4 regions of the Shewanella khirikhana genome follow, and region 4 is predicted to be linked to each of the others. Evidence: predicted binding sites of a transcription regulator. Region 4 holds the regulator's gene; each other region holds the start of a gene.
What was found. Region 4 encodes sigma-54, which starts transcription at its own class of promoters, with help from an activator protein. Its sites were predicted from a motif close to GTTGGCACGNNNNTNGNNT; they were not measured.
Positions count from the first base shown of each region.

Region 1: the regulator sigma-54 is predicted to act here: its motif matches at 4,462-4,480, upstream of flgF (flagellar basal-body rod protein FlgF).
Region 2: the regulator sigma-54 is predicted to act here: its motif matches at 2,953-2,971, upstream of STH12_RS03370 (DUF3192 domain-containing protein).
Region 3: the regulator sigma-54 is predicted to act here: its motif matches at 3,756-3,774, upstream of STH12_RS06115 (YccF domain-containing protein).

Region 1 is NZ_CP020373.1:2,353,436-2,360,853, reverse strand. It holds gene STH12_RS10365 (chemotaxis protein CheV) at 1-244, shown strand, start outside; gene STH12_RS10360 (CheR family methyltransferase) at 405-1,238, shown strand; gene flgB (flagellar basal body rod protein FlgB) at 1,381-1,779, shown strand; gene flgC (flagellar basal body rod protein FlgC) at 1,782-2,198, shown strand; gene flgD (flagellar hook assembly protein FlgD) at 2,224-2,952, shown strand; gene flgE (flagellar hook protein FlgE) at 2,987-4,348, shown strand; gene flgF (flagellar basal-body rod protein FlgF) at 4,517-5,260, shown strand; gene flgG (flagellar basal-body rod protein FlgG) at 5,273-6,061, shown strand; gene flgH (flagellar basal body L-ring protein FlgH) at 6,074-6,748, shown strand; gene STH12_RS10320 (flagellar basal body P-ring protein FlgI) at 6,760-7,418, shown strand, end outside.
Region 2 is NZ_CP020373.1:784,410-791,827, forward strand. It holds gene STH12_RS03345 (FAD-dependent oxidoreductase) at 1-109, shown strand, start outside; gene queF (NADPH-dependent 7-cyano-7-deazaguanine reductase QueF) at 169-1,026, opposite strand; gene syd (SecY-interacting protein) at 1,086-1,733, shown strand; gene STH12_RS03360 (Zn-ribbon-containing protein) at 1,802-2,575, opposite strand; gene STH12_RS03365 (hypothetical protein) at 2,575-2,883, opposite strand; gene STH12_RS03370 (DUF3192 domain-containing protein) at 3,028-3,384, shown strand; gene STH12_RS03375 (DUF2789 domain-containing protein) at 3,385-3,615, opposite strand; gene STH12_RS03380 (GNAT family N-acetyltransferase) at 3,806-4,444, shown strand; gene STH12_RS03385 (Mpo1-like protein) at 4,437-4,739, shown strand; gene STH12_RS03390 (DUF3301 domain-containing protein) at 6,869-7,258, opposite strand; gene STH12_RS03395 (DUF3549 family protein) at 7,255-7,418, opposite strand, start outside.
Region 3 is NZ_CP020373.1:1,406,578-1,413,995, forward strand. It holds gene STH12_RS06095 (EVE domain-containing protein) at 1-311, opposite strand, end outside; gene STH12_RS06100 (DUF6508 domain-containing protein) at 763-1,125, shown strand; gene STH12_RS06105 (cytochrome-c peroxidase) at 1,220-2,239, opposite strand; gene STH12_RS06110 (substrate-binding periplasmic protein) at 2,565-3,293, shown strand; gene STH12_RS06115 (YccF domain-containing protein) at 3,312-3,719, opposite strand; gene STH12_RS06120 (pyridoxal-phosphate dependent enzyme) at 3,932-4,888, shown strand; gene STH12_RS06125 (hypothetical protein) at 4,966-5,139, opposite strand; gene STH12_RS06130 (mechanosensitive ion channel family protein) at 5,519-7,120, shown strand; gene STH12_RS06135 (MlaD family protein) at 7,406-7,418, opposite strand, start outside.
Region 4 is NZ_CP020373.1:3,397,659-3,405,076, forward strand. It holds gene mlaF (phospholipid ABC transporter ATP-binding protein MlaF) at 1-239, opposite strand, end outside; gene STH12_RS14910 (calcium/sodium antiporter) at 421-1,383, shown strand; gene STH12_RS14915 (KpsF/GutQ family sugar-phosphate isomerase) at 1,429-2,406, shown strand; gene kdsC (3-deoxy-manno-octulosonate-8-phosphatase KdsC) at 2,406-2,954, shown strand; gene lptC (LPS export ABC transporter periplasmic protein LptC) at 2,951-3,508, shown strand; gene lptA (lipopolysaccharide transport periplasmic protein LptA) at 3,495-4,055, shown strand; gene lptB (LPS export ABC transporter ATP-binding protein) at 4,052-4,783, shown strand; gene STH12_RS14940 (RNA polymerase factor sigma-54) at 4,898-6,382, shown strand; gene hpf (ribosome hibernation promoting factor) at 6,413-6,700, shown strand; gene ptsN (PTS IIA-like nitrogen regulatory protein PtsN) at 6,703-7,146, shown strand; gene rapZ (RNase adapter RapZ) at 7,143-7,418, shown strand, end outside.

The sequences.
Region 1 (7,418 bases), 1.0 Mb from region 4:
CAATGTGGCCGACGAAATTCCGCTGATCATCTCGGATATCGAGATGCCCGAGATGGATGGCTACACCCTGACGGCAGAAATTCGTGACGATCCCAAGCTCAAAGACATCAAGGTGATTTTGCACACCTCCCTCAGCGGTGTGTTCAACCAGGCCATGGTGCAAAAGGTGGGCGCAAACGACTTTATCGCCAAGTTCAACCCGGACGAATTGGCCGCGGCGGTGAACAAACACCTGAGCTTGTAACTGTGATGGCATTCCCCTTGGGTGGGGTTATACTCCACCAAGGGAGCTTGTGTTCCCGTGGGTGATAATGTATAAAGCAGCGCTTGTTTTTGGGGAATAAAATCAGAAGGTTAATGAGATGTTGCGTTAATCTTCTCCACTAGGTGCAGGATGGGATACGGTGTCGGACAAATCACTGGCTGAAGCGGAATATAATCAATTCAGGTTGTTCCTTGAACAACACAGCGGCATAGTGCTTGGCGAAAACAAGCAGTATCTGGTCCGCAGCCGCCTGGCGCCTCTGATGGGCAAATACAACCTGCCATCCCTGTCTGAAGTGGTTAAGCATTCAATGAAACCCACCGAGCGGCAATTGCGTGCCGAGGTGATTGATGCCATGACCACCAACGAGACCCTCTGGTTTCGTGATAAGTACCCCTTCGAATTGCTCGGCAATACCCTGTTGCCCGAATACGCCCGTCTCGGCCGGCCATTGAAAATCTGGTCTGCCGCCTGCTCCTCCGGGCAAGAGCCCTATTCGCTGGCAATGACCATCCTCGAGTTTCAGCAAAAGCGTCCGGGCGGACTGCCGGGGAGTGCCAGCATTCAGGCAACCGACTTGTCGCCTTCGATGCTGGAGCGCTGCAAACAGGCCGAATACGACAGCCTGGCGCTGGGGCGGGGTCTGTCTGATGAGCGCAAGCGCAGCTTTTTTGACGCCTTGCCCAACGGCAATATGCGGGTGAAAGACAACGTACGCCGCATGGTGAGCTTCCGCGCTCACAATCTGCTGGAAAGCTATACCTTGCTCGGTAAGTTCGACATCATCTTTTGCCGTAACGTGCTTATCTATTTTGCCCCTGAGGCAAAGGCAAAAATCCTGCGGCAATTTGCTGCCGCCCTGAATCCCAAGGGCATCCTGTTTCTGGGGGCTTCCGAGTCGATTGCCGGTTTGACCGATGAATTTGACATGGTGCGCTGTAACCCAGGTATCTACTATCAGAAAAAGACCTGATGCAGTAACAATAAGATTTTAAAAAGAAAATCGACCTTTGATGCGTCGGTTTTTTTATGCCTGCAGCATAGTCTATGGCGTTATCCAATATTTGGCACATGAATTGCTTTTGTTTTGCCATTCAGGCGTAGGAGGCAATTTTATGGCGATCAGTTTTGATAAGGCTCTTGGGGTGCATCAGTACACCCTCGGGATCCGCGCAGAGCGGGCAGAAGTGCTGTCGAGCAACATCGCCAACGCCGATACGCCCCATTACAAAGCCAGAGACGTCAATTTCGCCGATGCCCTTGCCGCCGCACGCAGCCAGCAACGCAGCATGCAAATGGCCCAAACCAGCGAAGGCCACTTTGACTTGCAAGCATTGAGCCGCCAGCACGTCCAGTACCGTGTACCCAACCAGCCTGATACCGGGGATGGCAACACAGTGGACATCCAGCAGGAGCAGGCCGCCTTTATGCAAAACGCCATCGAATACCAAATGTCACTGGGCTTCCTTGAAGGCAAGTTCAATGGCATGAAAAAGGCCCTCAAAGGAGATTAATCATGAGCTTATTCAATATCTTCAATGTGTCGGGCTCGGGGATGACTGCACAGTCGGTTCGCCTCAACACCACCGCCAGTAACATCGCTAATGCCGATTCAGTGTCCAGCAGTGTCGATAAGACTTACAAAGCGCGGCATCCGGTGTTTGAAGCCGAGCTTGCCAAGGCCAGTCAGCAGCAACAGGTGTCCCGCGGCGTGAATGTCAAAGGCATTGTTGAGAGCGATAAGCCGCTGCAAAAGGAATACAACCCCGATCATCCCATGGCCGATGCCGATGGCTTTATTTACAAACCCAATGTGAACGTGATGGAAGAAATGGCTGACATGATTTCTGCCTCCCGTTCGTACCAGATGAATGCCCAGGTGGCAGAGGCGGCCAAAAGCATGCTGATGCAAACCCTGAGAATGGGCAAATAATCCGGTGGCGCTAAGGAGGTAAGCCGTGAGTTTTCTTAACTCTATTAATCAGGCAGCGGCGGCACAGTCTACCCAGAGCACCGGCAACCCGTTTTTGGACGGCGTTCGGCTTCAAAGTAAAGAAGCGGTACCCGAGGCCAAAAAGCAGGAGCTGACCCAGGAAGACTTTTTTGCGCTCTTGTCGCAGCAGTTGTCGATGCAGGACCCGTTTAAGCCGGTGGAAAACGACCAGATGATTGCTCAGATGGCGTCATTCTCAACCGTGGATGGTATCGCCAAGCTGAACGACCACATTGTGAATCTCAATACCGTGATGACCTCAAGCCAGGCGCTGCAGGCATCCGGGCTGGTAGGGCAGAAGGTGCTTATCCCATCGTCTACCGGCCATGTGTCCAGTGAAGATCCAACCGTGAAAGGCGTGATAAGTACGCCATCCAAGATAGACAGCATCACGGTGCGAATTGAGGACTCCAAGGGCCAGCTGGTCACCACCTACACGGTGGATGGCAGCGAAGGCGGCAATATCGATGTGAACTGGGATGGACTGGATGCCGAAGGCAAGCCCGTTCCAGAAGGAAACTACACCATCAAGGCCAGTGGCAAGGTCGATGGCAAGGCAGAGGAATTGCCTGTTTCAACCTATGCCCATGTGTCCAGCGTGTCACTGGGAACCGCGGCAACCGGCGCTATCTTGAATTTACGTGGCGTTGGTGGGATCAAACTATCGGATGTTCTGGCGGTAGCTGAAGGCTGAACCAGAATCAGGGGATTAGAGAGGTAACTGACTTATGTCTTTCAATATCGCACTCAGCGGCATCGCAGCCGCCCAGAAAGATCTGAACACCACGGCCAACAACATCGCCAACGTGAACACCACGGGCTTTAAAGAGTCCCGTGCCGAGTTTGCCGATGTGTATGCGGCATCCATTTTCGCCAACAGCAAAACCCAGGTGGGTGGCGGTGTGACCACGACGCAGGTGGCGCAGCAATTCCACCAGGGCAGCTTGCAGTTCACCAGTAACGCACTGGATATGGCTATCAGCGGCGGCGGCTTCTTTGTCACCTCTGCGGACCCATCCGCACGCGACTACAGCTTTACCCGTGCCGGCGCCTTTAAGGTCGACAGCAACAATTACCTGGTGGATTCCTCCGGTAACTTCCTGCAAACCTTCCCGGTGGACAAGTTTGGTAACTCAACCTCGGTGAGCTTGACCACCACCCGTCCGGTGCAAATTCCTGACACCGCAGGGAGTCCGGTCATGTCTGAGAACGTGGGTATTGCCATGAACCTGAACGCCGGTGAGAAGACCAAGGATCCTGCCGCGTTCGATCCGGATGACCCAACCACCTTCAACAACTCGACCTCATCGACCATTTACGACTCCCTCGGTGAGCCCCACATTCTGACCACCTACTTTGTGCGTCCGAACGATGGCGCCTACACAGGTGAGAACAACTGGGTGGCTTACTATGCACTCGACGGCCAGCCGGTGAATCTTGGCGCTGGCGCAGGTTCCTACCAGGTCGATACCAACGGCGATGGTACCCCCGATGGTACTGCCAATGCCCAAACCACGGGCGGCTGGACAGGTGCAGTACTGACCTTCAACAGCACAGGTACCTTCACCGGCACCAACCCGGCCATTATCACCACAGAGCCGCTGGGTATTGGTGGCGCCGGGATCCTCGGTCCGGGTGCCGATGGCAACCAGACTATTACCATTAACTTTGCCAATCCGACCCAGTATGCATCGGCTTTCGAAGTGACCGAGCTGACCCAGGACGGTACCACTGTGGGTCGCCTGACCAACGTGGAAGTAGGTGAGGATGGTTTGATTAAAGCCGCGTACAGCAACGGCAGCACTGTGCCATTGGGCCGTGTTGCGCTGGTGCGCTTCCCCAACGAGCAGGGCCTGACCCAGGTAGGGAATACCTCCTGGAAAGAAAGCCTGGCATCGGGTACTGCTCTGGCCGGTGAGGCCAACAGTGGCACTTTTGGTTCCATTCGCTCAGCGGCGCTGGAGCAATCCAACGTGGATTTGACCACCGAACTGGTTGACCTGATTTCAGCCCAGCGCAACTTCCAGGCCAATAGCCGGACCCTGGAAGTGAACAACACCCTGCAGCAAACCATTCTGCAGATCCGCTAAGCCAAATCCCCCTTTATTGCCGCCTTCGGGCGGCAATTTTTTGCCTGTGTTTTACCTGTCTGCAAGCCCTGCTTCTTTTATTCCCGCCAATTCAAACGCTTAGTGGCCAATTTCTTGGCACGTAGTTTGCTTTTAAGCCGTTATGCTAATTCTTTGACGGAGCCCAGCGTGGACAAGTTTCTTTATATCGCCATGAGCGGTGCCAAGCAAAACCTCAATTCGCTGGCGGTGCGGGCCAATAACCTGGCCAACGCCAACACCGACGGTTTCAAGGCCGATTTGGAACAGTCCCGTGCCATGCAGGCCTTCGGTGAAGGCTTGCCAACCCGGGTGTTTTCCATGACAGAAAACCCGCAGGCAAGCTTCCGTCACGGTCCAATTAACGCGACCGCCCGGGATCTGGATGTTGCCGTGAAAGGTGATGGCTGGATAGCCGTGGAAGATGCTGACGGCAATGAGGCTTACACCCGTGCCGGCAGCCTGAAATTTGACGAAACCGGCCTGCTGACCAACTCACAGGGACGACCTGTGATGGGTGATGCCGGCCCCATAGTGCTGCCGCTGCCCATCGACAAGGTGGAGATTGCCCAGGATGGCACCATTACCGTCCGGCCACAGGGCGCTACCGCCGAAGTGGTAGAAGAGGTGGCCCGTATCAAGCTGGTTAATCCCGGCAATCAAAACCTGATGCGCGGTGAAGATGGTCTGTTCCGTCTGATGGATGGCACCACTGCGCCGCTCGATGAAGCGGTGGCGCTTGAGAGCCGCGCCGTGGAAGGCAGCAACGTTAACCCCGTCGAAGAGATGGTGGCCCTGATTGATATCCAGCGGCAATTTGAGCTGCAGGTAAAAATGATGAAAACCGCAGAAGAAAACGATAAGGCTTCTGCTCAACTCGTACGCATTGGCTAAGGAGACAGGATTATGCATCCCGCATTATGGATCAGTAAAACTGGCTTAGATGCACAGCAAACGGATATCGCCGTGATATCCAACAACGTCGCCAACGCCAGTACCGTCGGCTACAAAAAAAGCCGCGCCGTGTTCGAAGATTTGCTTTACCAAACCGTGAACCAGGCCGGTGGTATCAGCGCCTCCAACACCAAGCTGCCCAATGGTCTGAACATTGGCGCCGGTACCAAGGTGGTGGCCACCCAGAAAATGTTTACCCAGGGCAACATGCTCACTACAGACAATGCACTGGATCTGATGATTGAAGGTCCGGGCTTTTTCGAAGTGCAACTGCCCGATGGCACCACTGCCTACACCCGTAACGGTCAGTTCTCTTTGGATGACACCGGCCAGATTGTGACCCCAGGCTCAGGCTATGTGCTGCAACCTGCCATCACCATTCCGGACAACGCCACCAGTATTACCGTATCGGCAGAAGGTGAAGTGTCGGTGAAAACCCCTGGCGCCGCCGAAAATCAGGTGGTTGGCCAGCTGACTATTTCAGACTTTATCAATCCGTCCGGCCTCGACCCGATTGGGCAGAACCTGTATCTGGAAACCGGTGCCAGCGGCACACCCATTCAGGGGACTGCTTCGTTGGATGGCCTGGGTGCCATTCGTCAGGGGGCGCTTGAAACCTCCAACGTGAACGTGACCGAGGAACTGGTCAATCTTATCGAAAGCCAACGCATCTACGAGATGAACTCCAAGGTTATCTCTGCTGTGGATCAGATGCTGGCTTACGTGAACCAGAATCTGTAAGGAGTCTTGGCCATGTTTAGGACCTTGCTGCTTGGCGCTGCGTTGGTACTGGCCGGTTGTGCCAGCACCGACAAAAAGCCCATCCCCGATGACCCCTATTTCGCCCCTGTCTATCCCGAAGAGGCGCCGGTGGCTCTGGAGCCAACGGGTTCCATCTTCATGGACTCTCAGGCGGCAAGCCTCTACACGGACATTCGTGCTCACCGGGTGGGTGACATCATCACTGTGGTGCTGACCGAATCGACCCAGGCAAGTAAAAGTGCCAACAACGAGATTAAAAAGGGCTCGGACTTAACCCTCGACCCCATCACCGCCATGGGCGGCCCTATAACCATCAAGGGCAGCCCGATAGACCTTGGCTACAAGGACAGCATGAACACCAAGCGTGAGGCCGATGCCGATCAGAGCAACAGCCTCAAGGGCAATATCTCGGCCCATGTGCTGCAGGTGCTGGCCAACGGCAATCTGGTTATTCGCGGTGAAAAATGGATAAGCATCAACAATGGCGATGAGTTTATCCGCGTCACCGGGGTTATCCGTCCCCAGGACATTACCCCGGACAACACCATTCAATCGACCCGGGTGGCCAACGCGCGTATCCAGTACAGCGGCACCGGCACCTTTGCCAACTCCCAGAACGTCGGATGGCTCAGTCAGTTCTTCCTGAGCGACTGGTGGCCCTTCTAAGGAGCAGTATCATGAAGATTAGACTTCTGTTGGCGGTGGCCCTGATGGCCATGGTGGTTCCGGCCAAGGCCGAACGTATCAAAGACATAGCCGCAGTGCAGGGTGTGCGCAGCAACCAACTGATTGGTTATGGTCTGGTGGTGGGTCTGCCGGGCACAGGTGAAAAGGCAAGCTATACCGAGCAAACCTTTACCACCATGCTGAAAAATTTCGGTATCAACCTGCCATCCAACGTTAAACCCAAAATCAAGAACGTAGCGGTAGTGGCGGTGCATGCCGACATGCCACCCTTTATCAAGCCTGGCCAGACCCTGGATGTGACTGTCTCCAGCATAGGTGAAGCCAAGAGCCTGCGTGGCGGCACCCTGCTGCAAACCTTCCTTAAAGGGGTGGATGGCAACATTTATGCGATTGCCCAGGGCAGCATGGTCGTAAGTGGTTTCAGCGCCGAGGGACTGGACGGCTCCAAGGTTATCCAGAACACCCCCACAGTGGGCCGTATTCCCAACGGTGCCCTGGTTGAACGTGCTGTGCCATCGGCCTTTGCCAACGGCGATTTTCTGACATTCAACCTGCACCGGGCGGACTTTTCCACCGCCAAGCGCATGGCCGATGCCATTAATGATTTGCTTGGTCCGGATATGGCACGTGCCCTGGATGCGGCGTCTAT
Region 2 (7,418 bases), 2.2 Mb from region 4:
TTATGTCTGCGATGCCTCGGTTATCCCGCGCTCCTGGGGGGTGCCGCCAAGCTTGACCCTGATGAGTCTTGGCGAGCGCCTGGCATCCAGACTCGCGGCTGTGGGTTAGCCGTCTGCCACGGAAATAAAAAACGCAGCCTTGGCTGCGTTTTTTGATGGGGTTTAATCTTACTGGCGTGCCAGACGATTGTTTTCCGGCAACTGCTCGAAGTCACTGCGAAACGGATTGATATCCAAACCACCACGGCGGGTATAGCGGGCAAACACGGTCAGTTTGCTGCAACCACAGTAGCGCTTCAGATCGGTGAAGATCCGCTCGACACATTGCTCATGAAATTCATTGTGCTGGCGGAAGGAAATCAAATAGCGCAGCAGTTTTTCACGGTCAATTTTCGGCCCCTGATAACGGATCATCACGCTGCCCCAGTCGGGCTGGGAGGTAATGAGGCAGTTGGACTTCAGCAGGTTGGAGTTTAAGGTCTCCGCCACCAACTGCTTGTCGTCTGTGCTGTCGTTCAGATAATCAGGGTTGAATTCATAGTCTTCGACTTCGATGTCCAAATCGTCAATGCAGGTACCGGGCAGCTCAACGATGCGCTCAAGGCCAAACTGCTTGGGCTCAATCACCTTCACCTTGGCCAGGCCCTTGGCACAGGCTGCCAGGTCTTTTTCCAGGGTTTCGGCCACAGCTTCAATGGACTCGAAACGGGTCTGATTGAAACTGTTGAGATACAGCTTGAATGACTTGGACTCAATCAGGTTTTCACTGTTGACGTCCAATTGCAGTTCAAGCAGCGCCACCATGGGCTTGCCTTTGGCGTTGAGCCAGGACAATTCATAGCCGGTCCACAGATCGGTGCCGTGGAAAGGCAGTTCGCCGCTGAGGGCGATGGCATCCCGATTGAGTTTACGGGGAACCCCTTGCAGCAGCGAAGGAGCGTACTCGGCCTGATATTCGGTAGCCTGACCCAGAGTCAGCCCCGCAAGCTCGGCGGCCCCGCTATAGGGATCGTGATTTCGTGTCATCAAACATCTTTCCGTGTCAAAATAGGCGCACATTATACCCTAATTTGGACGGTTCTTAAGTGTCTTGTCTGGCAGCTCTGACAAAATTTCATAAATCCTACGCCCAGGCGTTTTTGGACGGGCTGGGGGAGCAACCCCGTTGTTATGCCCATGGTCGACCATCGCCCTGTTTGGTTGACGGGCAGGATCTGGACAGCGATGAGCCCGTGATGTGGCAATGGGCGTCGCGGGAAGCGGCTGCTAACTTCGACAATTTAAGCCATGCGATGGAGTTTGAGCTTCATGGCGATATCAATGATTTCTACGGCCACGGCTTTGCAGGCCCGTTGCAGTTTGATTCTCCGTGGGGGGAAGGCGAGCTGATCCAGCCCTGGAGTGAAGATGACTTTGTGCTTTTGCAGCAAAATCTGCTGGGGCATCTGATGATGAAAAAGCAGCTTAAGCAGGGGCAAACCTGGTTTGTTGGCCTGATTGGCGATGATGAAGAAATGCTGACCGTAAATAACGACGATGGCAGCGTTTGGCGAGAAGTGGCGGGCAATGTGCCCCATGAGCGTCTGGCAGATAACCTGGCGGAGTTTATCGCTAAGTTAAGCCCCCGGGTTGCACCGCCAAGCGTGTTTGTCGAGCCGCAGCCAATGATTGCCGATCATCCAGGTATTTTCGCCAGCATGAAACGCATGTGGCGCAATCTTGTTGGCCGCTGAAGCCGTGATGAAATAAGGCGCCTTTGGGCGCCTTATTTATTGAGCGTGACTGCGTTGACGCAGGCCCGTTACTGATAATCCCAGGAAAGATTGGACACAATACGGCAGGGCTCGCAGCGAAAGTGGAACATGTCGAGCAGTGGCTCATCGAGGCGCCACTCGTGGCTGCCACAGCGGGGGCAGGGACGTTCCCGCTCGCTGGCCAAACTGGTTCCGCCTACCCGATACAGATAGTAATAGGTGGGGATTTTGGTGAGGTACTCAAGCCGGCCACGCAAGTCCCAGCCACGGCGAAACAGGTCGCTTTCTGTGGTGCTGATTTCCTCGAGTGCGGCAAATTCAGCCTTGGTGCCTGAGGCCATTTGCAGTTCATCACAGGCCTGCCATTCGGTTTGCCAACGAATGAGCTGCTTATGATCGCCATTAAAGCTGGCGGGCAGTTGGTACAGGGGAATGGGTAGCAGATTATCACCGCTTCGCACCGGCGAGCACATGTGCACATAGCTGGTGTACAGCAGTTGCCAGCTGGACTCGCCTTCGAAGCTCTCGTTGGCATTGATGTCCTGCCCCTGCAGTTTTTCGCGTGGAGGCAACAGCTTGGCATCGGTCAGCGCTTTTAATGCGGCCTTGGCCCAGGGGCTGTTGTGGCGGTTGGCGAGGCTGTCCGGCGCAGGCAGCATCAGCCTGGCACGAAACTCACCCTCGTGAAAACTCACCGCAAATTCGCGGCCCAGCACCTGACCATTGGCGCGCCAGGCTTCCAGCAAATGGTTAATCGCACCTTGGGCGGCGCTGAGGGTGGTGTCGGCAAAACACTCAAATCGCACTTCGGTGACGAACATCAGTTACCGCTCCCTTCGAGACGCTCAAGCCTGGCTGCCAGGGTCTGACACAGGGCTTCAAGCTCGGTAACACGCAGCGTAAGGGCGGTGAGTTCATCGGGCGTTTCGGTTGTTTTTGCCAGCATCTGTACGGCCTGCAGTCTGGCCTTTTCGTCCTGAGACAGGTTTTTGAACTGCTGCAGCCCTTTTACGATAACAGGCAGTGGCAATGGCGTCGGCAAATTGGCCTTTATCAGGGCGATGCTGGGCTCCTGGCCCTTTTCTTCCAGCATGCGCGCGGCCGCAAGTACCTGTTCGATTTGACTCATAATTGGTGAAATTCCTCAACCACACTCAGAGGGTGATTTGATAAGTCATTAATATTCAGTTAGTTATGTTTTGGCCTGCTTTTTGCTGTAATCCGGCCTCAATGGCGGTGATTTTATCACAGCCCTTACTATAAGGAGAAAGGAATGAAAGCGGTTTATTTAAGTGCAGTATTGGCCACGACTCTGGCGCTGGGTGGATGTGTGGTGAATGTGAAGGATGGCAACGATGCTTATCAGGATTGGCAGCAAGTTGAGCAGCAAAACCGCGAGCACTTGTCACGTTTGTCGCTGGGGATGGCCAAGGCTGATGCACTGACGCTGATGGGCCGTGCCGACTTCCACGAGGCATGGAGTGACAATGGCAAGGAGGTGCAGGTGTTTTACTTCCGTACCAATCGCATTCATGGTGACGGCACCACTACCAAGGAAGAGTGCACGCCGGTGGTTTTCCACAACGACCGTCTGGTCGGATGGGGCGCTACCGCCCTGGCCAAAGGATAATTACTTCCTGAGCTGGGTATCCAGGAGGTCGACAAGCTCTGACCAATTGCTGTCGGCTTCCAACGCTTCTTTTAAAAAAGTAGCCTGCGCCGGACTCCAGAAGCTGGCTTGCCAGATGGTGTCGGCGGCTGCCAGCTGATGTGATGCAATAAACTCGTTGATGGCCTGCTCGGTGTTATCCAGCCCGAGCTGTTCGAATAAATGGCCTAAATCCACCGGTGTGGTGTCCATGCGTTATCCCCCTGAATTTCCTTTCGTTAGCTGACCAACAGCGACTGATCCACTCTATTCAGTGTTTGTGCTGCCTGCTGTATTAATCATTGATTGGCGGGGGACAAAAGGCAACTCTGATTAATAATTGCACTTTTTGTGTGGATTGCTACATTGGGTAAGGTTTGATCTGGATCAAGGAATAACAATAATGGAAAACCAGACTCAGGACAGCTACAAAGCCGTTTATCTTACCGCAGAAGACCTGCGGGTAGCGGCGTCCATTCTCTACAACGCCTACCACGATGACCCCTTTTTTATGCAGGCGCTCGGACACGAAGACAAGGTGTCTTACGAGCAGAAATTGCGTGCCGCAATCCGTGAAGAACTGAACGAGCTGTGGCAACAGGAACAGACTTTGGTGGGATGGTTCGATGAAGAACGTCTTATCGGTGTGGCCTGTGTGGTTAAACAGCAAGTGGGCCTTGGCGAAGCCAAAAACTGGCACTGGCGGCTGAAAATGCTGCTGGGAACCGGCTGGCAGTCCACCCAGATGATGCTGAAAAAAGAAGCCAGTATTGTGGAGCATTTGCCGGGCAAAGCCTGCGGCATTTTACAGTTTATCGCACTGGCTCCCAGCGAGCAGGGCAAAGGCCATGGCGCACAACTGCTGCGAGCGGTGCAGTCCTGGTGTGACGATCAACCTGAGCTTGATGGAATTGGTGTGTTTGTCAGCCAGGATGCGCATCAGCATCTCTTCGTCAGTCAGGGATTCGAAAGCCTGGGCCCTCTCAGCCTTGGAAAGGTTGACGGAGAGCTGCTGTTTTACCGCAGGCAACACTATGCCTGAGCGATTTAAATCGTTTCGGGAGTTTTATCCCTATTATTTGAGCGAACACGCAGATCCCCGTTGCCGGGCGTTGCATTATCTGGGGTCTTCGCTGGTGCTGGCGACGCTCGGGTATTTGCTCATCAGCGGTAACTGGGGACTGTGGTGGATGCTGCCCCTGATTGGCTACGGTTTTGCCTGGGTTGGCCACTTTGTTTTTGAGAAGAATCGCCCAGCTACCTTCCGATATCCCTGGTACAGTTTTTTGGGCGATTGGCTGATGTGGTGGCAGTTTATCACCGCCAAAAGGCGGTAAGATTTTACCGGTTACCGTTTGTCCTACAGTGCGTGTGAGATATATCTCACACGCACTGTAGGACAACATGAAAAGATAACGGGTGTTCGCTCTGCATCAAAGTGTAAAAGTGTAATTAAATCAAATTCATTCCTGAATTTCCTTCCTCAATCGACCTCGTGCTTACAAACAGAAATATTCTGTAATACCTCTAAAGTAGTCCTCCTTTGGTAAACTGTATTTGCAGTCGAGGGAAAGACGGCAAAGATGACAAGGATGGTCAGTTTTTCGGGAGCCAGTGACGGCTCCGCTTCCCGGCAGGACGTTCGGGAGATCAAGGCTGATAGGACAAGGCAAGATGCCTTAGTCAGGATGACATCAGGGACGGCACAGGACAGGTTCAGGATGAACATCTACCGATAACGGACGTATCGGTACAGGGAGTCAGTAACGCAGGGATCAGCTTGCAGGATGCGATTCAGGAAAGGGCTCATGGATGCAGCCGGTTCGGCACAATGGAGTGGCCGGTCAAAGGATTGAGTACGCAAGTACAGGGACAAGATGCTGGAAGCCAGGAGATGCTGGACGCATACAGACGCAAGGATGGTGCAGGGAGCACAAATTAGCGGGATGGCTAACAAGGTAAAAATGGGGCGCGCCTTAAGAGACGCGCCCTTTTTCTTTTCTGTGATGTTCAAACTTCCTACGCTGTAACGGCCGTTGATTGGCATAGTGTGATGTCGGCTCTATCTGCCTTGTCTTAACCTCCTGGGCTCATCAGTACAAAGACACCCGCGCTTTGCTGCCTAGGGTTTCCAAATTGCTAAAGCACAGAAGTACAGAAGCTCCAAAACTCCACAGCGCCAAAGCGCCAAAGCAAAAAGCCCGGGGTCTGCCCATGTCTGAATTTCTCTCCTGGGTTGTTTACATCGCGCATGAGAGTGTATCGGTGATATCGACAAAGCTGTACGAGTACAGCCGGTCACAGGCACATAAGCACTGGACTAAAGCGGGCAAATCCTTGGGTAAACAGGGGGAGTGCAGACTGAGGAGTCAAGCTGTTGCAAACTTGATACTTCGTACGGTTAACGCCTAAGAACTTTGAAGGCTGCAAGTTGCCAAAGGAGCGGGCTTTCGCTGGGATTAACGGCGAATTTGCCGACGAGATTCGAGAGCCTGTCAGCTTTGCTACAACCCGTGTGAGACATTTCTCACATCTTGCGTAAGACATAGGGATTAACCTTTGCTCTACATCTCGTCCGAGTAGGTTATATCCATTTATATACAACAACTTATGGTTGAATGTGTCGTGGATTACATTGGCAGATGTAAATTCAGTGTGATTTTTGAGCAACAAGGTTTCGGCACTTACCGTAGAATTCAAATTGTCGAAGGACAGACAACGGCAAAGGATGCTGAGTCAGGATGACGACAGGACTCCTCCACGGAAAGGGGGAACTGGTACAGGAAGTATCAGCCAGGGAAGATTATCACAGGATGTGCCGACAGGATGTGCCGACAGGATGTCGGAGCAGCGGCAAAGGAAGCCAGAACTCTCCAGGAAGGAAAGTTTACGTGCCCCGGATGGCGCAAGACATGGATTGTTGAGTATGGATACTCATCAGGGATGAATGAAGGACACGCTCACGGATGGAGCAGGCTCGGTCAAGGGATAACCGGGTGAGAAGGAAAGTACGCAAGTACAGGGACAAGCAAGGGAAAGACAAGGACGACGCAGGACGCGACTCATACGCATGGATGGTGCAGGGAGCACAACAATAGCTGGATGGCTTAACAGAGAAACAGATGGGTGCGGTTCGAAAGAGCCGCACCCTTTCTTATTTCTGCGCCTTATCTGTTATGCGTCGCTGCCAGTGCATGGATGTTGTGGTACCAAAGCCGCTTGGTCTGCAGTGAATTTCTGCCGGCAATTTGTCGGTACTTATCTGTTATACGTCGCTGCCAGTGCATGGATGTTGTGGTGCTAAAGCTGCTTGGTCTGCAGTGAATTTCTGCCCGTGAGTTGTCGGCACTTATCTGCTTATAAGTTTGCTACTACTCCGTGCCTGGGAGCAGCTCCTAAGCCTCACTATGTGTAGTAGATAAGGACTGTAGATACAAAAAAGCGGGCCTGAGCCCGCTTGATGTTGTTATCGGCAGCTGCCGGAATTGCAACTGCTCTTCGAGCCACAGCCGCCGCCAAGTGATCCCCTCGCCGTAGGAGCCTCATGCCACTCGGGCTCAGGAAAAATAGGCCATTCAATCTTTTGGATCTTTTTACCCAGCATCTGAATATGACCAGGGTATTGATTGATTCCGTCGGTTGAAAACTCAAACAGGTATGTTGCCTTCCAGCCAATACCTGTGCTGGCACCCAGCGTGGGCCTGGCACTCAGTTGTGCCACCGCCAGCAGCTGCACCTTTTGGCGTTTGCACTCCTTTTCTGCAAACAATCTGGCCAGCTCAGCCATTTGCCGTAGCTGCCAGAAAAAAGCCGCCACCAGGGCAACACCAAGAAGTAAAAGCAAATCTGTCATCATGATTTGGTCGCCTTGAACAGTCCACCGATAGCCCGGGACAGGGCATCGCTGCGATTGGGGTCCCGAATGGCCGTCAGCATCGCAGTGCGCAGCGCCGGGATAGCCACAATATCAGCAAAGACTTGATTGAAAAAGTCTTGTTGTGTCAGAGCCAGGGCTT
Region 3 (7,418 bases), 2.0 Mb from region 4:
AAGCGAATATCCCGCTGCAGCCAGCGGGGCGACTCGGGTGTGGATTTGGGGTCGTAATAGGGCGACTCGGGGTCCCAGGCGCTGGCATCGGGATAGGTTTCACCGGCGACTTCGGCAATGCCGACAACCGCCGGCACCTTGCAGCTGGAGTGGTAGAAAAATACCCTGTCGCCAATTTGCATTGCATCTCGCAGAAAGTTGCGGGCCTGATAGTTGCGAATGCCATTCCAGCCTTCGGTTTGATTCGGTCTGGCAGCCAAATCATCGATGCTGAACTCATCGGGCTCGGACTTCATCAGCCAATAATTCATCAAAAATCTCGTCGCTTTTTTACTTAAACTCCCAGTTTACGGCGGCTTTGGGCAACGGCAAGGTTTTTTATTCCGTTCAGCCAATGTTCAGTCCTTTTAGCCGATGCTGACGCTGGTACGAATTATGCCTGCTTTAGGGAAGGTGCGAATAAGTCCCGTGCTTGCTCTGCGTGAGTTTACAGCGGATAGATGCAAGGCACAGTTCGCAGCGAATGGCCCTAGTCCTTCGCAAGAACTGTAACGCAGCAGATACCACTGTAAGCCACGCCCTGCGGGGCTTTGGTAGCAACACCATTTTGGCGTTTTGCAGCTTCAGCTGGACGGCGGGGCGCCCAGCCATGCCCTCAGTTGAAAGCCTTGAACTGCCGCTGCTATCAAAGCCAGAGCTGTGCGAGGACTTGTTAGCACCTTCCTTAGATTGAGCGGATAACACTGTTGACCGGAGGTATGTATGAGACTCGAATTCAACAGCAATGGTTTTGGTCTGTATCGACCTTTTCTATCCTGGCTGGCAGCCGGAGAACACGAACTGTCCGGCGCCGATGCCAGCGCCTTTCTGTCGGCCCTGCGGGCCTCTTCCCTTGAACTGGTGGGTTTTGACTGGAAAGACTGGTATGAGCGCACTCATCTGGTCGACAACCCGACCTACCTTGAAACGGCGAGCTTGCACGACTGCCGGGTGATTTTGAGCGCTATGCTGAGGCTTGAGCGATTCAGCCCCGGAGTTGTGGAAAATCTGCGCCGCCAGGGCGTACTCTGTGCCCTGATGGCGCGTTTGGATGCCCTGTGGCAGCTTGAGTCGGCCCACGCCTGAACGCATCGCGCTTAAAGATGTTGGCAAAGCCGACCGGCTTCGCCGCTTTTGGGCGATTGCCTGACAAGTCAGGCAATCGCTTACTCGCAAACCTTTATTCGGCAACGAACGGCAGCGGGCGCGGGGTGGCGTGGTTACTTGGCGGCAGAATGGGCATCTCGATTTTTGGCTGCTCACCGGTCAGAGCGCGCAGGAAGGCAACCATCTGGCGGGTTTCGTCCTTGCTGAGTGCCTGCCCAAGCTGAATATCGGCCATGGTGTTCACAGCTTCCTCCAAGGTCCAGACACTGCCGTCATGGAAGTAGGGGTAGGTGAGCTCGATGTTGCGCAGCGTAGGCACCTTGAATACGTGCTTATCGGTATCTTTGCCGGTGACCGCCTTGCGCCCTTCTGCCGGGTTATTGGTGTGGAATGGCTTGATTAGCCCCATCTTCATATACATGGTGCCACCAACCGCCGGGCCCTGATGGCAACTGATGCAGCCTTTGCTCTGGAACAGCGCATAGCCTGCTTTGGTATCGGCATCGATGGCGTCCTTATCGCCACGCAGGTAGTTATCAAATGGGCTGTTGGGGGTGACCAGGGTCTTTTCAAACTCGGCAATGGCGTCTGTGATGCGGTCAATATTAACCTTGTCATCGCCATAGGCCTGCTTGAAGCGGGCGCGGTACTCAGGCATGGAGGCGACGGTATCCACCGCCAGCTCATGGGTAAAGCCCATTTCGCCGGGGTTGGCGATAGGGCCGCCTGCCTGCTCTTTCAAATCCTTGGCGCGGCCATCCCAAAACTGCGCCAGACCATATTCTGCATTCAGCACAGTTGGGGCATTGATGGGGCCCTGGTGCCAGTTGTGGCCGATGGAGGTGGGCAGGGCATCGACGCCGCCCATGGACAGGTTGTGGCAGGAGTTGCAGGAAATAAACCCTGACATCGACAACCTGGGCTCGAAATAGAGCATTTTGCCAAGCTCGACTTTCTCAGGTGCGCTGATAACAGGCGGGTCAATCGGACTGATAAGTGAACTGCCTTCTGCGGGGGCATTGCTGGCGGATGCCGCGACCGACAGGGAAAGCGGTAAGGCGAGCAGCGCGAGGGACAAGGGCGATAATTTCATGTGACACTCCTTAATATCCATATTTTTACTGTGGTATTTGTGGTGAGCGTAAATGAAAGTATCTCTTCAATAAAAACAATAAATTACGATTGCCTCTATCGTATATTTGGATGCTTGAACTGTGATCTGCTCGCTGTTATTTCGGCTCGAATGCTGGCAGTAATAAGGTGTTGTCATTTAGGCCTTTTGCTTGCAAACGATAAAAGCGTTCAGGAAGGGGCTCTGGCTGTCACAATTGGCGGAAAAAAGCTTGCTATACTCAACCCAAAGACTGGCTTTCTGAGCGTCATCCACCATGTTTACCCCCCGGCGACGAGCCTTTTCCATGCTGATCCTTGCTGGCTGCATTGCAAGCCAGGGCTGGGTGTATGCCGAAACGGTTCGCCTCACTTCACTGCACTGGCCTCCTTATTCGGGTAAGAGTCTGCCTGCAGAGGGGGCGTCCATCGCCGTTGCCAAAGCGGCATTTGCCGCCATGGGGCATCAGCTTGAGGTGGATTTTTACCCCTGGAGCCGCGCGGTCAAATTGGCCAATCAGAACAACACGCCCTACGTGGGTTACTTCCCCGAGTATTACTACGACACCGTGGAGTTTGTGTTTTCCCTGCCAATGGGCATGAGTCCCCTTGGCCTGGTAGAGCAGCGCAAATACCCCATAAGCTGGGTATCGGTAAAGGATTTACGCGCGTACCGACTTGGGGTGGTGCAGGATTATGTGAATACCGAGGAGCTGGATAGGGCCATCGCCGACGATTTGCAGCCAGCCGAGGTGGTGACCTCAGATGAATACAACATCAAGAAGGTGGCGGCGGGCAGAATAGATGCAGCTGTGATTGATGTGTACGTGATGCGTTTTTTGCTGCGTCAGCCCAAGCTTGACTCCCTTGCCGACAAGGTACAGCTCAACAGCCAGCTGCTGGCCAATAAGAATCTGTATGTCGCGTTCAAGAATACCCCGGAGGGAAGACGCTGGCAGGCCATCTTCAACGAAGGCCTGCAGCGGATTGATGTGGCAGAGATAATGGCAGATCATCTGCCGGAAGAACTGGATTAGCGCTCGCTGCCTGGGCGCTTATGCGCGGGTAACCACGGTACGGCCAATGGGTGTCAGGCTCAAAAGCGCAAGCTTAAGGTGCTGAATACCAAATGGAATACCTATGATGGTGACAAAGCACGCCAGCGCATGGGTGATGTGACCTATAGCCAGCCAAATGCCAAACAGTAAGAACCAGATAATATTGCCCACCATGCCCATAGGGCCGGTACCAAAATCTTCCAGTCCGGTCAGCTCTCTGCGGGAAACATGATCCTGTCCAAATGGCCAGAATGCCAGTTCACCAATCACGAAGCAGGCGCGGCCAAAGGGAATGCCGATAATGCTGATAAAGCACAGAATGCCGGCAAGCCACCAGGCAAGGCCCATCACGAAGCCACCCAGAATAAACCAGGCGATGTTAAAGATGAGTCGTAAAACGCCCATAAAGTCTCCTTGTTACACGTCGTTATGTCTTTTTATAAGCAAAACCAAGGCCAAAATTTATATTCATTTAATTCAATAGGATATGTCGGGTGTGACTTAGGAGAATCGTCCATGGCACGCTAAAGTGGTGAATTTCACCATGGATTGCAGCTGCCTGAGAACCTGAGAAAGGGTACACTGCGCCATCAGTAACCTGTGTCATGAATGAGTGTATGAGCATCCCAAGCCCGGTCGAACGGATTTCGTTTTTTGGACGCCCGCTGTGGCTTAAGCGGGATGACCTTTTGCCTGAGCCTTTCAGTGGCAACAAAGCACGTAAGTTTGCATCGCTCAGAACTGGTGATTTCCCCGCTGTAACCACCCTGATTGGCTATGGCTCGCCCCAGTCCAATTCGCTGTTTTCCCTGGCGGCGCTGGCCCATGAAAGGGGCTGGCAACTCGAGTTTTATGTCAGCCACATTGCCCAGGCCATCGATGCCAGCCCCGGCAGCAACTATGGCGGTGCCCTTAGCTTTGGTGCCAGGGTGTTACCGGTTCCTGTCGAGGGTATGTCTGCCAGAGACTACATCGAAACAGTGCGCCTGAAGGCAGCGGATGGTGCGCAGTGCCTGTATGTGCCCGAGGGCGGGCGCTGCGCTTTGGCAAGGGAAGGGGTGAGACACCTCGGCCAGGAGATTTGCGTCTGGGCTCATGGGCAACAGATAGAGGCGCTGCGGGTGTTTCTCCCTTCAGGCTCTGGCACCACCGCACTGTATTTGAGTGAATATTTTATCGAAGCTGCGCCTCAAATTAGGGTGTATACCTGCCCGGTTGTTGGCGATGAGGCTTACCTTAGTGCCCAGTTCAGAGAGCTTATTGCTGATAGTTCACTGCATCCGCAGGTGGCTGGCGGCAAACATCATTACGCCGGGCTTAAGCTCAGCGAGCTTGAAATGTGGGGGCAGATGTTGGCGCAGGGCACTGAATTTGAGCTGCTGTACGACCCATTCGGCTTGCAGGTGTTGAAGACGCTGATGCAGGACGATGCGACGTGTGCTGACCAGCGTGCGCCTTGGCTTTATCTGCATCAGGGCGGGCTCAGGGGCAATGTGTCCATGGCGGCCAGGTACAGGCGCAAGTATCCGCAGTGGTTTGAAAAAAATAAGGCCTGGGCCGGAAAATACCTGTGAAATTGTATTTCCTGCTCAGGCTGTCGGTGAAATGGAACGGAAAAATGAGAGGATTGAGACGTTCCAGTTTCGGCAGTTTACTTGTTGGTGCTCAGCAGCCACTTCATAAACTTCAGCGCTTCGGTGCGCTTTGAGAAGGTTCGCCGGTTCTTACCGTGTTTATCGGTGAAGGCGATAGAGGTTTTGTTGAGTGAAATCGAGTTTACCGGGAATGCCACGCTGATTTCATGGCCATCCAATTTGTATGACATAAGCCACACTCCTTATCTGTTTATGTCGCCTGAATGGGGCGAATCAATTCTAACTATAAAATATCCTTAGCAATTGTTTGCAAAAGACGGTTGTGAGGACCATCGAGACTAACGGATTGCTTTATGGATTTCAAGTTAGCAGCGAACGATTGTGTTAATAGATAAAACAATACGTCCGCTGGTATGCCTTGCATTTGAGCAGCCTTGAGTGACAGTCCCATGACAGCATTGAGAAACTTCTGTGATCGCGGCACTTTTATACGGCATTGCTGAGTGTTTATCAGCTTAACCTGATTGAAAACATGCTCTTACAAGGATGTTAAAACCCGTTGTTGGTGATAATATTTAGTCTGTTTATTTCACAGACTGGAATTTCCCGATGAACAGGACAAGGTGGTCTTGGTTATTTTTGCTGCTGCTTGCCGCGCCCCAGGTGTTTGCCAACAGTACGCTGACCGTAGTGCAGGCGCTGGATAAGTCCAGCGAGCAAACCAGTGTCGAGGCGGACGTCGATGAGCGCTACCCCTATCGGGACGAGCTGGAGCGGGATACTCCCCGCGGCGCCCTGCAGGGCTTTTTGAAATCGGCCTGGGATCAGGACTATCAGCGGGCCGCCCGTTATCTGGATATGCGCTTTCTGCCCGATGGCATGACCGAGGCCAAGGCTCCCAGATATGCTCAGGATCTGCAGGCGATTATCGACCGCAACCTGTGGATTGACCTCGATACCGTCAACGACACCCCCGAAGGCAACAGCGCCGACAATCTGCCATCTTATCGCGACATGTTCGCCCGTATTAAGGTGGCCGATTACGATGCCATTCTCTATTTACAGCGGGTGCCAGACCCTACCATCGGTGCCGTGTGGAAGGTGTCCAACGCCACGGTTTCGCAAATCCCCGTGCTGTATGAAAAGCTCGGTTATGGCCCCTGGATTGAGTGGTTTATCGCGCACATTCCCGAAGGCCGGCTATTTATGCTTAACCTGTGGGAGTGGGCTTTTGTTCTTGCCTTTTTAACCGCGTCGCTGCTGCTGGTGATCCCGGTAACCTGGGTTGCCCGCTGGCTGCTGCTGCGCACCAACTGGCAGCATAAAGAAGAAGTTGGCCATATCATCACCGGACCGCTGCGATTCTTTTTGGCAATTTTGGTCAACAAGCTGGCGCTGATGCAAACCACCTTGCCGGTACTGACCAAGGAGCTGCTGGATTCAGGACTGTTTTTGATGCTCACCCTGGTTTGGCTGATTTGGGCGCTGCTTGGGTTGGTGCAAAGCCTGCTGCGGGCGCGCTGGGTGGCTAATGGCAATAAGCAGGCGGCATCTCTGCTGCGGCCGCTGACCAACTTTGTACGTATTCTGATGTTGATGCTGGCGCTGCTGGTGTGGCTGCAGCACCTTGGCTTTAACGTTGGCGCTATCCTTGCCGGTATGGGGATTGGCGGCATTGCCATTGCGCTGGCTTCCAAGCAGTCGATTGAGAACTTTATCGGCACTGTGACCCTGTATTCTTCGGCGCCGCTCAAGGTGGGGAACCTGTGTAAGCTTGGTTCACTGCGCGGCACCGTGGAGGAAATAGGCTTAAGGTGCACCCGCATTCGAACCCTGGACCGCTCGGTTATTCATATTCCCAACGCCAAGCTTGCTGAAATGGAGATTGAAAATATCTCCGAGCGTGAAAAAATCCGTTTTAAAACCGATATTCGCCTCGACTACGATACCAGCGCCGAGCAGATAAAGCTTATCACTGAGGATATCAAGGCCTTGCTGGAGGCCCACGAGAAAATCAATGAAAAGCCACTGCGGGTAACCTTCAAAGGCTTTGGTCTGCATGGCTTGGAAGTGAACGTATTTGCTTATGTGGGCAGTACCAGTTTACCGACCTATCAGCAGGTGGCCCATGAGCTGAACTTAGGCATTATGGAAATTGTTGCCAGGCACGGCTCCAAAGTGGTCCCCGCGATGGCGCCGGTCGCGCCCTGACAGATAACAAGCACATGTAAACGCAGCCGTTTATGGTTAAAAAAGGTCGCCCTGGGCGACCTTTTTTAACCTGGTGATTCGCTGGTTGACGCTTTGCTATCTAACTCTTTGCTAATGAACTATTTGCTATCTAACTCTTTGCTACCGAACTGAGCTGTTGGCCACTGGAGCGGCTGCTGCATGAGTCACTTAGCCGGTTTCATTTTCCCTTGGACCAATGCATCTGAAACTAAATTCATAGCGCATAAAAACCGACCCAGGCCACGCAGAGCCGTTTAGTTGCCGTCAGCGCGGAGTC
Region 4 (7,418 bases):
AGTTCACTGCGGCTGATTTGATGGATATTGATACCATCAAACAGCACTTCGCCGCGGTCAGGCAATAACTGCCCGGCCATCAGCTTAAGCAATGTGGTTTTACCAATACCGCTCGGCCCCATGATGGCGGTCACCTTGCCACGGGGAATGCTCAGACTGATATCGTCATAAATGATGCGCTCACCGCGGCTGAAACCCAGATTGCGGATTTCCACCAAGGTGTCGACCTCGTGATTCATGATGGTTCCCTGATGTCTATGAAGTGATATTCGGCCATCCTGGCGCGCAACGGAAGAGGGGCAAATTGTACGGAATTGCCCTGATTGCGACAACCGCTTACACACTTCCCGCCCCGAATACTTTCAATTTGCCTGATTTCCAGCGAAAATGCGCCTTGGTATTCATGGATTTTGTCAATAAATGTTACTCAACGTGTTTATGCTTGTTGCAGGCTTGGCGGTACTGGTTTGGAGTGCTGACAAGTTTGTTTACGGCGCTGCCGCCTTCGCCCGTAATCTGGGTCTGCCCCCTATGCTGATTGGCCTGACTATCGTGGCCATGGGAAGTTCCGCCCCCGAAATGTTTGTTGCAGCCACCGCCTCTATGGACGGCATGCGCGACACCGCCGTGGGCAACGTGCTTGGCTCCAACGTCGCCAACATCACTCTGATTTTGGGTGTGACCGCCATGATAGGCGCCATTGCCGTCAGCTCGCAGACGCTGAAGCGGGAAATCCCGATGATGCTGGCTGCCACCGCACTGGCCGGTTATTTCCTCCATGACGGCGTGCTTGACCGTAACGAAGGCATTATTCTTGCCGTGGCCTTTTTTGCACTGATGGCCTATCTCATCTGGCACGCGCTGACCAACAAGGACCCGGATCCCCTTGCCGAGGAAGCCGATGAAGAAATTCCCCGTGATGTTCCTACCTCCAAGGCCTTGATTTGGCTGGTAGTGGGCATAATATTGCTGCCATTATCCGCCGATTGGATGGTGGACGGCGCCGTGGGCATTGCCAAGTATTATGGGCTGTCGGATCTGGTGATAGGCTTGACCATCATCGCCGTCGGCACCAGCCTGCCTGAGCTTGCGGCCTGTGTGGCCAGCGCGCTCAAGAAGGAAGACGACTTGGCCATAGGTAATATCGTCGGCTCCAACATGTTCAATATTCTGGCGGTGCTGGCACTGCCCGGACTCATCGCCCCCGGCGTAGTCGACGCCCAGGCCGTGACCCGCGACTTTTACATGGTGATGGCCACCAGTGTCGCGCTGGCCTTATTTGTGCTGATGAGCGGCAAAGACCGGGAACTCAAGCGCTGGCACGGCGCCATCTTCCTGGCAATTTTTATTGGTTATCAGTACGTGCTGTTCCAGGCACACTGATCCCTGGCCTGTCGGCTTGCGGCCGGCACAGACAGAGAGACAGATATGGTAGACAGAACGCAACTGCGCCAATGGGGCAGTAAGGTTATCGATGTAGAAAAGGCGGCCCTGGACAACCTGTACCAGTTTGTCGACAGCGACGCCTTTGCCGATGCCTGCGAGCTTATCCTCAACTGCACCGGCAAGGTGATTGTGATGGGCATGGGCAAGTCGGGCCACATTGGCAATAAGATTTCCGCCACCCTGGCCAGTACCGGCACCCCGGCCTTTTTTGTTCACCCGGGTGAAGCCAGCCATGGCGACCTTGGCGTGCTCAGCGAAAACGACATAGTGCTGGCCATTTCCAACTCAGGTGAGTCAGATGAAATCCTTACCCTGATGCCCGTTATGAAGCGTCGCAGCATTCCGGTTATCGCCATGACCGGCAAACCCGGCTCTACCATGGCCAAACACGCCAAGCTGCATCTGTGTATCCAGGTGCCGGAAGAGGCCTGTCCGCTCGGGCTCGCGCCCACATCCAGCACCACCGCCACCCTGGTGATGGGCGATGCCCTGGCCGTTGCGCTGCTGCAAGCCAAAGGCTTTACCAAGGATGATTTTGCCATGTCGCACCCAGGTGGCGCCCTGGGCCGCAAGCTGCTGCTGCATGTCAGCGATGTGATGCATCGCGGCGACGAGCTGCCTTTGGTACGCGACAATATCTGCATCACTGACGCCCTGTATGAGATCTCCAAAAAAGGTCTCGGCATGACCGCCATTGTCGATGCCGATGGCGCCTTGGTGGGCATTTTCACCGACGGCGATCTGCGCCGGGTGATTGATGCGCAAATCAATCTGCGCCAAACCAGCATTGCCGATGTGATGACCCGCAACTGCATCACCATCCCCGACAGCATTCTGGCTGCCGAGGCGCTGCAATTGATGGACGAGAAAAACATCAACGGCCTTATCGTGATTGACAGCCAACGCCGCCCGGTCGGTGCGCTCAATATGCTCGATATGGTCAAGGCGGGGGTTATCTGATGCGTGAAGGACTCTACGGCCCCATTGCCGAGGATATCTGGCACAAGGCAAGCCAAATCAAACTGCTGATTTGCGACGTGGACGGCGTCTTTTCCGACGGCCGCATTTACCTGGGCAATCAGGGCGAAGAGCTGAAAGCCTTCCACACCCGCGACGGCTATGGCGTTAAGGCGCTGCAGGGCGCCGGCATTGCGGTGGCGGTGATCACCGGCCGCAACTCCACCATAGTGCAAAACCGCATGACAGCGCTGGGTGTAAAACACATCTATCAGGGTATCGACGATAAATTTGTGCCCTACAAAGAGCTGCTGAGCCTGTATAACGTCAGCCCGGCCGAAGTGGCTTATATCGGCGATGACATGGTCGATCTGCCGGTGATGAAAGCCGTAGGCCTTGGGGTTTGTGTGGCCGATGGCCATCCATTTGTGGCCAGCAATGCCGACATGCTGACTTATCTGCCGGGCGGCCGCGGCGCCCTGCGCGAGCTTGCCGACCTGCTGCTGATGAGCCAGGACAAGTTCGACTCAGCCCACGGGATGAGCGTATGAACCGGGTGACCCTGGCCATTATCCTGCTGTTTGGTACGGCGCTGGCGCTGTATTGGCAGGTGCAAAGCAAAAAGGCAAGCCAGCCCCAGCCTACAGCTACGGTGCAAAAGCCCGATTATGTGGCCACCGACCTTCGCAGTATCAGCTACGACAGCGAAGGCAAACTCGAAAGCCGGGTGAGCGCTTCCTACATGGAGCACTTCGAAGGCAATGCCCAGACCCTGTTCACCCAACCGGTGTACACCTTGTTTCCACAAGATGGTAAAGGCGAGTGGCGTCTCAGTGCCAAAATCGGCAGACTGGACAAAGCAAGCGACAGAGTCATGCTGGAGCAGGACGTGCTGATTGAAGCTATCAGTTTCAACGAGCCACTGCAGCAGCTCAATACCAGTTATCTGGAACTGGATCTCAAGACCATGATCCTGACTTCCGAACAAGAGATTTTAATCAGCGGCAATAACTTCCATATGAGTGGCGTCGGCCTGCATGCCGACCTCAATGCGCAGGAAGTGAAGCTTTTAAGCAAGATTAAGGGAACCTATGAACCTCAATAAGTCGCTTCTTTTGGTGCTGCTGTGTACCTGCAGCGCCCTGGCGCAGGCCAACACCAAATTCGATTTAACTCAGGAAGTGAAAATCGCGGCAGCCAACAGCTACGCCGATTTGAAAAACAAACGCATCGTCTACGAAGGCCCGGTAACCCTGACCCAGGGCAGTTTGGTGCTCAAAGCCGACGAACTCAGCTCCTACACAGATGAGAAGACCGGCAAGCGGATCCTGCTCGCCAAGGGCAAGCCAGCCACCTACAGCCAGCAGGTGGAAGATGGCCGCACAGTGCAGGCCAGCGCCAACGAAATCAGCTACAACATCGACAGCCGCATCATGGGCCTCAAGGGCAGCGCCGAAGTCGAGCAGGATGGCAGTAAGGTCAGCGCCGACTCCATCGTCTACGACATCGAAAAGCAGCAGCTCAGCTCGCAAAGCAGCGGTAAAAAAGACGATCAGGTGATCACCATCATCAAACCTGAGAACTACCAGCAGGAACTGCAGGACAAAGGCAAGCAAGACCAGCCTCAACCCCAGAAAGAGAAGCAGCAATGACGGCACTGACCCTGAAGGCCAGCAACCTCGCCAAGAGTTACAAGAACCGTCAGGTGGTAAAAGATGTCAGCCTCACGGTGAATACCGGTCAGGTGGTTGGCCTGCTCGGCCCCAACGGTGCCGGTAAAACCACCACCTTCTACATGGTGGTGGGTCTGGTACAGAGCGACAAGGGCAGTATTCACATCAATGACGATGACCTGACCCTCGACCCCATGCACCTGCGAGCCCGCAAAGGCATTGGCTACCTGCCCCAGGAAGCCAGCATCTTCCGTAAGCTATCGGTGCGCGACAACATCATGGCCGTGCTGCAGATGCGTAAAGAACTCAGCAGCGATGAGCGTGAAGAGCTGCTCGAGCAGCTGCTGGAAGAGTTCCACATCACCCACATCCGCGACAACGCCGGTATGTCACTCTCAGGCGGTGAGCGTCGCCGGGTGGAAATTGCCCGCGCACTGGCCGCCAATCCACGCTTTATCCTGTTGGATGAACCCTTTGCCGGGGTAGACCCCATCTCGGTTATCGATATCAAAAAGATTATCGAACAGCTGAAAAACCGCGGCCTTGGGGTACTGATTACCGACCACAACGTGCGTGAAACCCTGGATGTGTGTGAAAAAGCCTACATCGTCAGCCACGGCAGCCTGATTGCCGAAGGCACACCTGCCGAGATCCTGGACAATCAGCAAGTGCGTGCAGTGTACTTGGGTGAGCAATTCAGGCTATAGTTAAACAACAAAGCCTACCGTCTCATATCCGGTAAATCAGGGTGGCTATTGGCCGAAGAACCTGATAGATAAAAGCTTTCTACCTGAATTATTTAGTGAAGGATCCGCAGTACGATGAAAGCGTCGCTCCAGCTCAAACTGGGACAACAACTCACCATGACGCCACAGTTGCAGCAGGCCATTCGTCTGCTTCAACTCTCCTCGCTTGAACTGCAACAGGAAATTCAACAAGCCCTCGACGCCAATCCGCTGCTGGAAATGGACGACGATCGCCTCGATGGCGATCAGTACGATGCCGATGGCGGCGACAAAGACTTCGACGACAAATTCGATGAAGGCTCAGTATCAGCCAGCGCAGGAGATTCCGCTTCGGTAGAAACCTCCGAAGCCGTGACTCAGGAATCCATGCCGGATGAACTGCCCATGGACACTACCTGGGATGAAGTCTTCACCGCCGCTCCGGTTGCCGGCCCCGGCATCAGTCGCGACGACGACATGCCGTTTCAGGGCGAAACCAGCGAAGGCCTGTACGAACACCTCGAATGGCAGAAAAATCTCACCCCTTTTTCGGATACCGATTTGGCCATTGCCACCGCTATCATTGATGCCATTGACGAAAAGGGCTATCTGACCCAAAGCCTGGATGAAATCCTTGAGGCGGTGGGCGATGAAGAGGTTGAGCTGGACGAAGTCGAGGCTGTGCTCAAGCGCATTCAACACTTCGATCCCATTGGTGTTGCAGCGAGGGATTTGGCCGAGTGCCTGCTGATCCAGCTGGGGCAATTTGCCGCCGATACGCCGCATCTGGATAACGCTAAGCTGCTTATCCGTGAGCATCTGGACCTGATTGCCAACCGCGACTTCCGCACCCTGATGCGTAAAACCCGCCTCAAGGAAGAAGAGCTCAGAGACGCCATAGTGCTGATCCAGAGTCTGAATCCCCGTCCGGGCGAAAACGTCACCAGCACCAAGGAAGAGTACGTGATCCCTGACGTGTCGGTGAGCAAAAAGAATGGTCGCTGGGTGGTGGAGCTGAACCCGGATTGCATGCCTAAACTGAGTGTGAATCAGCAGTATGCTGCACTGGCACGCACCAGTCGCAATCAGTCAGATAGCCAGTTTATCCGCGGCCATCTGCAAGAGGCCAAGTGGTTTATCAAGAGTCTGGAGAGCCGCAACGACACCCTGCTCAAGGTGGCCAACTGCATAGTGCAATTCCAGCAGGGCTTTTTTGAGTACGGTGAAGAAGCCATGAAACCCATGGTGCTCAACGATATCGCCGAGGCGGTGGAAATGCATGAATCCACCATCTCCAGGGTCACCACTCAAAAGTACATGCATACCCCGCGGGGTATCTTTGAACTGAAATACTTTTTCTCCAGCCATGTCGGAACCGAAGATGGCGGAGAGTGCTCTTCTACTGCAATCCGCGCCTTTATCAAGAAACTGGTTGCAGCGGAAAACCAGAAGAAGCCGTTAAGCGACAGCAAGATGGCAGAACTTCTGGCGGAACAAGGAATCAACGTTGCCCGACGCACCATCGCCAAATACCGAGAGGCGATGCTGATACCACCGTCGAATCAGCGTAAGAGTTTGTAACCCAACCGAGGTCATTGGAGGAAAGTGTCTATGCAAATCAACCTGACTGGGCATCACATCGAAATTACTGACTCACTGCGTGACTACGTCGAGAGTAAATTCTCCAAGCTTGAACGCCATTTCGAACAGATCAATAATGTGCACGTTGTTCTCAATGTTCAGAAATTGCAGCAAATCGCAGAAGCTAAGCTTCACCTCAACGGAGGCGAAGTATTCGCCACCTCAGAACATGAAGACATGTACGCCGCCATTGACGCCCTGATTGATAAACTGGACCGTCAGGTAATTAAACACAAAGAGAAACTGACCAAACATTAACGATGGAACTAAGTACCATCCTGGCGCCGGAGTGCACTAGCTGTGCCACTCCGGGCAGCAAGAAAAAGGTACTGGAACTGATTAGCGATCTCGCCGCAGCCCAGTACCCTTCCCTCTCTTCCCAAGAGATCTTTGAAAGCCTGCTGGCCCGCGAAAAGATGGGTAGCACCGGCATTGGTAATGGCATTGCCATTCCCCATGGTCGCCTGGGTAGTATCGATAAACCTCTCGCCGTACTCATCAAATGCGAAGAAGCCATTGGCTACGATGCCATCGACAAGCAGCCGGTGGACATTCTGTTCGCCCTGTTGGTGCCATCAGACCAATGCCAACAGCATCTGAGTACCCTGGCAGCCATGGCCGAAAAGCTCAACGACCGTCAGGTGTTGAAGCAATTGCGTAAAAGCCATGATGAAAAGGAACTCTACCAGGTAATCACAGGATGAAACTCGTCATTGTTTCCGGCCGCTCCGGCTCAGGGAAATCCGTTGCCCTGCGGGTATTGGAAGACTTGGGCTATTACTGCGTCGATAACTTGCCGCTGACCCTGATGGGCCCCTTACTGGAGCAGCTCAAAGGCAGCAGCGACAAGGTCGCCATCAGTATCGACATTCGCAATATGCCTGAGCAGGAAAAAGCGCTGGAACAGGAGCTTGCCAAACTGCCACCCGGGGTTGAGCTCACCAGTTTCTTCCTCAACTCCAGCGATAAAGTGCTG